Regions from separate parts of the Amycolatopsis sp. cmx-4-83 genome, predicted to be linked through region 2. Evidence: riboswitches for the same ligand, from Rfam matches in the RefSeq annotation. Region 2 holds a riboswitch; the other holds the start of a gene.

Region 1 (4,904 bases), on a different contig from region 2:
TGAAGTTCGCCGACGTCTCGATGGAGCACCTGTCCTACTACGCGATCTCGGCGTCGACCGACCTCGCCGAGGAGCGCGGCCAGTACCAGTCGTTCGAGGGATCGCTGTGGAGCAAGGGCATCCTGCCGATCGACTCGCTGCAGCTGCTCATCGACGCGCGCCAGGGTGACGCCCTCGACGTCGACACCTCGTCCACTTTGGACTGGGCGCCGCTGCGCGAGCGCGTCAAGACCGTCGGCATGCGCAACTCCAACGTGATGGCGATCGCGCCGACCGCGACGATCTCCAACATCTCCGGCGTCGGGCAGTCGATCGAGCCGCTGTTCCAGAACCTGTTCGTCAAGTCGAACATGTCCGGCGACTTCACCGTGGTCAACCCGCACCTGGTCCGCTCGCTCAAGCAGCGCGGGCTGTGGGACGAGGTCATGGTGTCGGACCTGAAGTACTTCGACGGCAGCCTCGGCCAGATCGACCGCGTGCCGGACGACCTGAAGGCGTTGTACGCCACGGCGTTCGAGATCGAGTCGAAGTGGATCGTCGACGCCGGTTCGGTGCGCCAGAAGTGGATCGACCAGGCGCAGTCGCTGAACCTTTACATCGCGGCGCCGAGCGGCCGCAAGCTCGACCAGCTGTACCGCTACGCGTGGCACAAGGGCCTCAAGACCACGTACTACCTGCGCGCGCAGTCGGCGACGCACGTGGAGAAGAGCACCCTGCGCGGCACCGACGGCAAGCTGAACGCCGTCTCGGCCACCCCGGCCCCCGCGGCGGCCACCCCGGCCCCCGCCCCGGTCCCGACGCCCGCCCCGGCGCCCAAGCCGGAGCCCGACGTCGACTTCGTCGCCACCGACGGCGCCGCCTGCCGCATCGACGACCCCGACTGCGAATCCTGCCAGTAAGGAACCCGAAGAACATGACCAACGTGGAGACGACGGGCGCCACCGGCCTCGGGGAGATCGAGGTCGGCGCCGCCCGGATCAACGTCGACGACAAGCGCATGATCAACGCGCGCGCCGACGTCAACCAGCTGCTGCCGATGAAGTACACGTGGGCCTGGGAGAAGTACCTGGCCGGCTGCAACAACCACTGGATGCCGACCGAGGTCGCCATGCAGGCGGACATCGCGCTGTGGAAGTCGAAGGACGGCCTCACCGAGGACGAGCGGCAGATGCTCAAGCGCAACCTGGGCTTCTTCGCGACCGCGGAGTCCCTGGTGGCCAACAACATCGTGCTCGCGGTGTACCGCCAGATCACCAACCCCGAGTGCCGCCAGTACCTGCTGCGCCAGGCGTTCGAGGAAGCCGTGCACACGCACACCTTCCAGTACATCTGCGAAAGCCTCGGCCTGGTCGAGGGCGAGCTGTTCAACATGTACCGCGAGGTTCCGTCCATTTCGGACAAGGACGCGTGGGCGCTGAAGTACACGCAGCACCTCGAGGACCCGGACTTCGAGACCGGCACGCCGGAGGCCGACACGGCGTTCCTGCGTGACCTCGTGGCGTTCTACGTGATCTTCGAGGGCATGTGGTTCTACACCGGTTTCGCGCAGATCCTGTCGCTGGGCCGCCGCAACAAGATGGTCGGCATCGCCGAGCAGTACCAGTACATCCTGCGCGACGAGTCGATCCACCTGAACTTCGGCATCGACTGCATCAACCAGATCAAGATCGAGAACCCGCACCTGTGGACCCCCGAGTTCCAGGAAGAGATCCGCGGCATGCTGAAGGAGGCGTGCGAGCTCGAGGTCAAGTACGCCCGCGACACGATGCCGCGCGGCATGCTCGGCCTGTCGGCGCAGCTGTGCGAGCAGTACATGCACTTCATCACCGACCGCCGCGCGCAGCAGATCGGGCTCGCCCCGATCTTCGGTGAGACCGAGAACCCGTTCCCGTGGATGTCCGAGGCGATGGACCTGAAGAAGGAGAAGAACTTCTTCGAGACCCGCGTCATCGAGTACCAGTCGGGCGGCGCTCTCGACTGGGACTGACCTCTCCCGCTAGGCTCGGCCACGCCACTGGTTCCCCCAGGGCGTGGCCGAGCTGCGTCGTGGGGGAGGCAACAGGGAACCCGGTGCGAATCCGGGACTGCCCCGCAGCGGTGAGTGGGAACGAAAGCCGTCATGAAGCACTGAGCGTGAGCTTGGGAAGCGACGGCCGGTAGAACTGCGCAGTGCGCCCACGAGTCCGAAGACCTGCCCGTGGTGCGGACGCCGACGGCGTGCGCGAGTCCGGGCCTCGCGGGATGGGCACGACCGAAACGCTCGCCTTCGCGCGCGTCCGGGCTCTTCGGACTAGCTCGCGAGGAGAGAGCTGTGACCATCGGCACCACTGTGCTCGGCTACCCCCGGATCGGCCCGGACCGGGAGCTCAAACGCGCCCTCGAGCGCTACTGGGCGGGCGGGATCGACGCGGCCGCGTTGCTCGCCACCGGCCGGGACCTGCGCGAACGCACCTGGCGCGAACTGCGCGACGCCGGGCTGGACTCGATCCCGTCCAACACGTTCTCGCACTACGACCACGTGCTCGACACCGCCGAACTGTTCGGTGCGCTGCCCGCCCGGCCGGGGCTTTCGCCGCTCGACACCTACTTCGCCGCGGCGCGGGGTGTGCAGGACGCGCCGGCACTGGAAATGACGAAGTGGTTCGACACGAACTACCACTACCTCGTCCCCGAACTGGGCCCGGACACCGAGTTCACGCTCGCCGGCACCAAACCCCTCGACGAGTACTGGGAGGCCCGCGCCCTCGGGATCGAGACGCGGCCGGTGCTCGTCGGCCCGGTCACGTTCCTGCTGCTGAGCAAGGGAACCGGCGGGTTCGCCCCGCTGGAACTGCTCGACGCGCTGCTCCCCCGCTACGCCGACCTGCTCGCGAAGCTGCACGACGAGGGCGCGGAGTGGGTCCAGCTCGACGAACCCGCGTTCGCCGCCGACCGCACCGAGGCCGAGCTGAACGCGCTGATCCGCGCGTACCACTGGCTCGGGAAGGCGACGGCCCGGCCGAAGCTGCTGGTGGCCGGCTACTTCGGCGGACTGGGCCGCGGGCTCGGCGTGCTGGCCCGCGCGCCCATCGACGCGCTGGCCGTCGACCTCGTCAGCGATGAGTCCTTTGTGGACACTGTCGCGGCCGAGCCCGCGTTGCGGGACAAGGAGGTCGTGGCCGGGGTCGTCGACGGGCGCAACGTCTGGCGGACCGACCCGCACCGGGCGCTGAGCAAGGCCGCGACGCTGCTCGGCGTCGCGAAGTCCGTGAGCGTCTCGACGTCGTGCTCGCTGCTGCACGTGCCCTACGACGTCTCGCGCGAAGACCTGCACCCGCGGCTGAAGAGCTGGCTCGCGTTCGCGCGGCAGAAGGTCGACGAGGTCGTGCTGCTCGGGCGCGCGCTGCGGGGCGGCTCGCCGGACCTGGCCGCGGCGCGGGCGGCGGTCGCGGACCGGGCTTCGGCGGCCGAGCTGGCCGATCCGGGCGTCCGGGCCCGGCTGGCCGCGCTCGAGGAGGACGTCCGGGCGCCTTACGAGCAGCGCGCCGCCGCCCAGCAGGCCGCGCTCGGGCTGCCGCCGCTGCCGACCACGACGATCGGCTCGTTCCCGCAGACCGCCGAGGTGCGCCGGGCGCGGGCGGCGCACCGGGCCGGGACGCTCGACGACGCCGGTTACGACGCCGCGATGCGCCGCGAAGTCGAGCGGGTCGTCCGGCTGCAGGAGGAGCTCGGGCTGGACGTGCTGGTGCACGGCGAGCCGGAGCGCAACGACATGGTGCAGTACTTCGCCGAGCAGCTGGGCGGGTTCGCCGCGACGGCGCACGGCTGGGTGCAGTCGTACGGCTCGCGCTGCGTCCGCCCGCCGATCCTCTACGGCGACGTCTCGCGGCCGGCGCCGATGACCGTGGCGTGGGCCCGGTACGCGCAGGGCCTGACGCGCAAGCCGGTCAAGGGGATGCTGACCGGCCCGGTGACGATCCTGGCGTGGTCGTTCGTCCGCGACGACCAGCCACTGGCCGAGACCGCAAGGCAAGTGGCGCTGGCGATCCGCGACGAGGTCCGCGACCTGGAGGCGGCGGGCATCCGGATCGTCCAGGTCGACGAGCCGGCGCTGCGGGAACTGCTGCCGCTGCGGCGTTCCGCGCACGCGGAGTACTTCGGGTGGGCGGTTTCGGCGTTCCGGCTGGCGACGTCGGGGATCGCGGACACGACCCAGATCCACACGCACATGTGCTATTCGGAGTTCGGCGAGGTCCTCCCGGCGATCGACGCGCTGGACGCGGACGTCACGTCGATCGAGGCGGCCCGCTCGAAGATGGAGGTGCTGGCCGACCTCGCCACGGCCGGCTTCGCCCGCGGCGTGGGCCCGGGGGTGTACGACATCCACTCGCCGCGGGTGCCACCGGTGTCCGAGGTGGCGGAGTCGCTGCGGACGGCGGTGGGCGCGGTGCCGGCTTCGCGGGTGTGGGTGAACCCGGACTGCGGCCTGAAGACACGCGGCTACGCGGAGGTGGAACCGGCCCTGCGCAACCTGGTCACCGCGGCGGCGGAGGTGCGGGCGGAGCTGGCGTGACGGGCTGCGCCCCCCGGTCTCCAGTTTAGCCGCGGGGTCCGACAGTTCCCGGTGCCGGAAGCCGTGGATGCCACCTTGGGGAACTTCGGGTTCCTCAAGGTGGCCTTCACCGCTTTCGGCCCACGGAACCCAGGCCGCGGCGGTCGGCGCCTGCTCGGCGGCGGTCCGAGCCCGTCTGGAGGACCGCGGCTGAGCCGTCCGATCTGGCCCCCGGCCGCGACCACACAAGACTCGGCCGCCGCACGCGGCTGAGCCAGCCACCCGAGACGGCCGCGCTCGACCAGGCCTTGCGCGGGCGTCGCCGAACCAGTGCCCAGAGGTCCGGAGCCGCCTGGAAGACCGCGGCCGACTT
Region 2 (4,904 bases):
GCACGGCGGCGCGGTTCATCCACCCCGACGGCAGCGAAGAGCCGGTCTACCGCAAGTTCGGCATCGCCAACGTCGTCGAGCAGATCGGCATCGTCCGCCGCGCCGCGGCCTACCGGCCCGACGCGCTCGTCATCGAATGCATGGCCGTGATGCCGGACCTGCAGGAGATCAACCAGAGCAAGCTCATCCGCTCCACCATCGGCGTGCTGTGCAACGTCCGCGAAGACCACCTCGCCGAGATGGGCCCGACCCTCGACGACGTCGCCCGCTCGCTGTCCCGCTCGATGCCGGTCGGCGGGATCTGCCTGACCGCGGAGAAGGACCGGCTGCACATCCTCCAGGAGGAGGCGGCCAAACGGGACTGCGAGCTCATCGCCGTCGACCCGGAATCCGTGTCCGACCAGGAGATGCGCGGCTTCGGCTGGATCACCTTCAAGGAGAACGTCGCCATCGCGCTCGCCGTGGCGGACCTGCTCGGCGTCAACCGGCAGCTGGCGCTGGACGGCATGTGGGCCGCACCGCCGGACCCGGGCGTGCTCCAGGTCCACCAGTACCGCGCCGGCCGCCGCCACCTGCGCTTCGCCAACGTCTTCGCCGCCAACGACCCCGAATCGACGTTGATGAACATCGACCAGCTCCGCGCGCAAGGCGCGATCTCCGACCCGCTGCACGTGATCATCAACTGCCGGCCGGACCGCGTCGAGCGCAACGGCCAGATGGGCGCGCTGATCCCCCGCATCGCCCCGGAGCGCGTCGTGCTGATCGGCGAACCGCCCCGCAGCGCCCGCGCCGCGATCCCCAGCGAGTGGCACGACCGGGTCGTCGACCTCGGTGGTTCGCGCTCGCCGCGGGAACTGCTGCGCGGGATCGTCGGCGGCGTCGAGCGGCAGGCGTCGCTCATCGCCATCGGCAACATCCACGGCCAGGGGGAACTGCTCATCGAGGAACTCGCGAAACTGGAACCGGTCTCCTGATGCTCACCACGTCCCTCGCCCCCGAGGTCGCCACCGTCGGGCTCGCCATCGGCCTGCTGCTGTCGCTGGTCTGCTACCTGACGACGAACCTGTCCCCCGGCGGGATGATCACGCCCGGCTGGATCGCGCTGACGATGGTCGAGGACTACCGGCGCGCGGCGATCATCGTGCTGATGACGGCGCTGACCTTCGGCGGCACGAAGGCGTTGCAGCGCATGGTCATCCTGTACGGCAAGCGGCTCTTCGCCGCGGTCGTGCTGCTCGGCGTGCTGCTGCAGACGACGTTGCTGCTCTTCCTCCAGGCCGACTTCCCGCTGCTGTTCGTGCACCAGACGCTCGGGTTCGTGGTGCCGGGCCTGGTCGCCTACCAGCTGGTCCGGCAGAAGCCGGTGGCGACGATGCTCGCCACCGGCGGCGTCAGCCTGGCCAGTTACGCGGTGCTGATCAGCGGCGTGCTGATCGGCCTGGTCCCGACGGTGTGAGGTGACGATGCGCAAGGCGGTCCGGATCGGTGTCCTCGCCGCGGTCATCGGCCTGTCCGGCGCGGCCGCGCTGTACGTCGCCACGCAGGACCGGCAGGACATCACGGCCATCTCGGCGTCGCCCGCACCCTCGGGAGCGGCGGTCACCGGCGGCTACACCTACGACCGGCTGGCCGACCCGGCCCGGACGATCGTGCGCGACGGGGCGGGCGCCCAGCTGGCGTCGTTCACCGACGGCTCCCGCACGGTCATGCTGACCGGCCGGTCCCGGACGTTCACCGAGCCGAAGTTCACCACAGCCGGCATCACGTCGACGGCCTGGATCCGGCTCGCGCCGCAGCCGTGGCAGGCGGGCGCGGAGAAGGAGCCGTGGTTCACCGGCTGGTTCCCGAAGGCGGCCGCCGACACCGGCCCGGACGTGCTCGCGGTGGCGCTGCAGTACACCGACGGCGCGGCCGACCAGGTCGTGAAGAAGCTGCGCGTGGCCGGGGACGCCAGCTTCGGCCCGGACAGCGCCGAGGGGCGGCTCGAGAAGTCCGATTTCTACGACTACCTGGGCATCGGCTGGGACTTCCCGGACGGCGTCCACGAGGCCGCGGAGCCGCGGCGCGCCCGGTCCCTCGACTGCTCGGGGTTCGTGCGGATGGTCTACGGCTACCGGGCGGGCTACCCGCTGCTCGGCACGAACACGAAGGGCCCCGGCCTGCCGCGGCGGGCGTGGGCGCTGGCCGAGCTGGGGCCGGGCACCACGCTGATACCCGACGAGAAGAAGCAGGTGACGGACTTCAGCCGGCTCCAGCCGGGTGACCTGCTGTTCTTCAACCTCGAGCCGCAGCTCGGCCCACAGGTCTCGCACACGGGCATCTACCTGGGCATCGACGGCGACGGGCACCACCGCGTGCTGTCCAGCCGCAAGGTGGCGAACGGCCCGACCTTCGGCGACGCGGGCGGGGTCTCGCTGATCGACGGGTCCGGGACGTACGCGAAGGCGTTCCGCACGGCCAAGCGGCTCTGAGCCGCGCACGTCACCTTGACGCCGGGTCGGCCGCACCGGAGAGTGAGGCGGAACCCACGCGTCGGCAGGTGGAGGAACCCGGTGAGAGTCCGGGGCGGTCCCGCCACTGTGACCGGGAGAGATCCCGGAAGCCAGGAACTCCCGCCGGCGCGTCCGTCTACCCGGGGCGCGGACCCCGAGGAGGAACCTCGTGATCCTGCTGCTGTCCACTTCGGACACCGACCTGCTCAGCGCCCGTTCGGCCGACGGCGAATACCGGCTCGGCAACCCCGCCCGGCTCGACGTCGCCGAGCTGCCGGCGCTGCTCGACGGCGTGAAGATCGTCGTCGCGCGGATCCTCGGCACCCCGCGCAGCTGGCAGGAGGGCCTGGACACGCTGCGGGCGTCGGGCGCGCACGTCGTCGTGCTGGGCGGGGAGCAGACGCCGGACGCCGAGCTGATGAAGCTCTCGACCGTCCCGGCGGGCATCGCCGCCGAGGCCCACGCGTACCTCGCGCAGGGCGGCCCGGCGAACCTCACCCAGCTGCACCGGTTCCTCTCCGACACGCTCCTGCTCACCGGCGACGGCTTCGAGCCGCCCGCCCGGCAGCCGGGCTGGGGCGTTCTCGAGCGGCCTTCGCGCGCCGAGGGCCCGGTGATCGGGATCCTGTACTACCGCGCGCACCACCTGTCCGGGAACACGCAGTTCGTCCACACGCTCGCCGACGAGATCGAGGCCGCCGGCGGGCGCGCGTTGCCGATCTACTGCGCTTCGCTGCGGACGCGCGAGCCGGAGATGATGGCCGAGCTGGGGAAGGTGGACGCCCTGCTGGTCACGGTGCTGGCGGCGGGCGGAACGAAGCCGTCCGAGGTCGGGGCCGGCGGGGACGACGAGGCCTGGGACGTCGCCGAGATGGCCGCGCTCGACGTCCCGATCCTGCAGGCGCTGTGCCTGACCAGCGACCGCGAGACGTGGGCGGCGAGCGACGACGGGCTCTCCCCGCTCGACGCCGGCAACCAGATGGCCGTGCCGGAGTTCGACGGGCGGCTGATCACGGTGCCGTTCTCGTTCAAGGAACTCGACGAAGACGGCCTGCCCCGGTACGTCCCGGACGCCGAACGCGCGTCCCGCGTCGCCCGCATCGCGCTGGCGCACGCCCGGCTGCGGCACACGCCCCCGGCGGAGCGGCGCATCGCGCTGATGCTGTCCGCGTACCCGACGAAGCACTCCCGCGTCGGCAACGCGGTCGGGCTGGACACCCCGGCGTCGACGATCGAGCTGCTGCGGCGGATGCGCGAGCAGGGCTACGACCTGGGGCCGGACGCCTTCCCCGGCGTCGACCCGACCGGGACCGACCAGCCGGACGGCGACGCGCTGATCCACGCGCTGATCGCGGCCGGCGGGCAGGACCCGGAGTGGCTGACCGAGGAACAGCTGTCCGGCAACCCGATCCGCGTCCCCGCCGCGCGCTACCAGGAGTGGTTCGACGCGCTGCCCGCGGAGCTGCGTTCGGGGGTGGAAGAACACTGGGGCCCGGCGCCGGGTGAGCTGTACGTCGAAAACGGCGACATCGTGCTGGCGTCACTGCAGAGCGGCAACGTCATCATCATGATCCAGCCGCCGCGCGGGTTCGGCGAGAACCCCGTCGCGATCTACCACAACCCGGACCTCCCCCCGAGCCACCACTACCTGGCCGCGTACCGCTGGCTGGAGGAGGAGTTCGGCGCGCACGCCGTCGTCCACCTCGGCAAGCACGGGTCGCTGGAGTGGCTGCCGGGCAAGACGGCGGGGCTTTCGGCGTCGTGCGCGCCGGACGCCGTGCTCGGGAACCTGCCGCTGGTGTACCCGTTCCTGATCAACGACCCGGGCGAAGGCGCGCAGGCGAAGCGGCGGGCGCACGCGACGATCGTCGACCACCTGATCCCGCCGATGGCGCGCGCGGAGTCCTACGGCGACATGGCGCGGCTGGAGCAGCTGCTCGACGAGCACGCGAACATCGCGGCGATGGACCCGGCGAAGCTGCCCGCGATCCGCGCCCAGATCTGGACGCTCATCCAGGCCGCGAAGCTCGACCACGACCTCGGCGTCGAGGCACGCCCGCACGACGCGGAGTTCGACGACTTCCTGCTGCACATCGACGGCTGGCTGTGCGAGGTCAAGGACGCGCAGATCCGCGACGGGCTGCACGTCCTCGGCGCGGCACCGGTCGGGGAAGCGCGGGTCAACCTGGTGCTGTCGATGCTGCGCGCGTCCCAGATGTGGGGCGGCAAGCAGGGCGCGGTGCCGGGCCTGCGTTCGGCGCTGGGCTTGAAGGAAGACGCGCCGATGTCCGAAGTGGACGCGGTCGAGAAAACGGCGCGGGAACTCGTGCAGACGATGGAAATGCGTGGCTGGGACGCCACCGCCGTCGCGTCGGTGGCCCCGGACGCCCAGGTCGCGCGGGTGCTTTCGTT

The links. Region 2 has a riboswitch for cobalamin ahead of cobN (cobaltochelatase subunit CobN). Riboswitches for the same ligand answer to the same signal wherever they lie in the genome.
Region 1: it holds a riboswitch for cobalamin, as region 2 does, so the genes downstream of both, metE (5-methyltetrahydropteroyltriglutamate--homocysteine S-methyltransferase) here and cobN (cobaltochelatase subunit CobN) in region 2, are expected to answer to the same signal.

Annotation. Positions count from the first base shown of each region.
Region 1 is NZ_JAEBEF010000013.1:233-5,136, reverse strand. Features, by position in the region: gene ACLJQM_RS36325 (ribonucleoside-diphosphate reductase subunit alpha) at 1-899, shown strand, start outside; gene ACLJQM_RS36320 (ribonucleotide-diphosphate reductase subunit beta) at 914-1,987, shown strand; cobalamin riboswitch at 1,999-2,214, shown strand; gene metE (5-methyltetrahydropteroyltriglutamate--homocysteine S-methyltransferase) at 2,312-4,552, shown strand.
Region 2 is NZ_JAEBEF010000004.1:510,490-515,393, reverse strand. Features, by position in the region: gene pgsB (poly-gamma-glutamate synthase PgsB) at 1-974, shown strand, start outside; gene ACLJQM_RS14880 (poly-gamma-glutamate biosynthesis protein PgsC/CapC) at 974-1,456, shown strand; gene ACLJQM_RS14875 (NlpC/P60 family protein) at 1,464-2,471, shown strand; cobalamin riboswitch at 2,503-2,632, shown strand; gene cobN (cobaltochelatase subunit CobN) at 2,662-4,904, shown strand, end outside.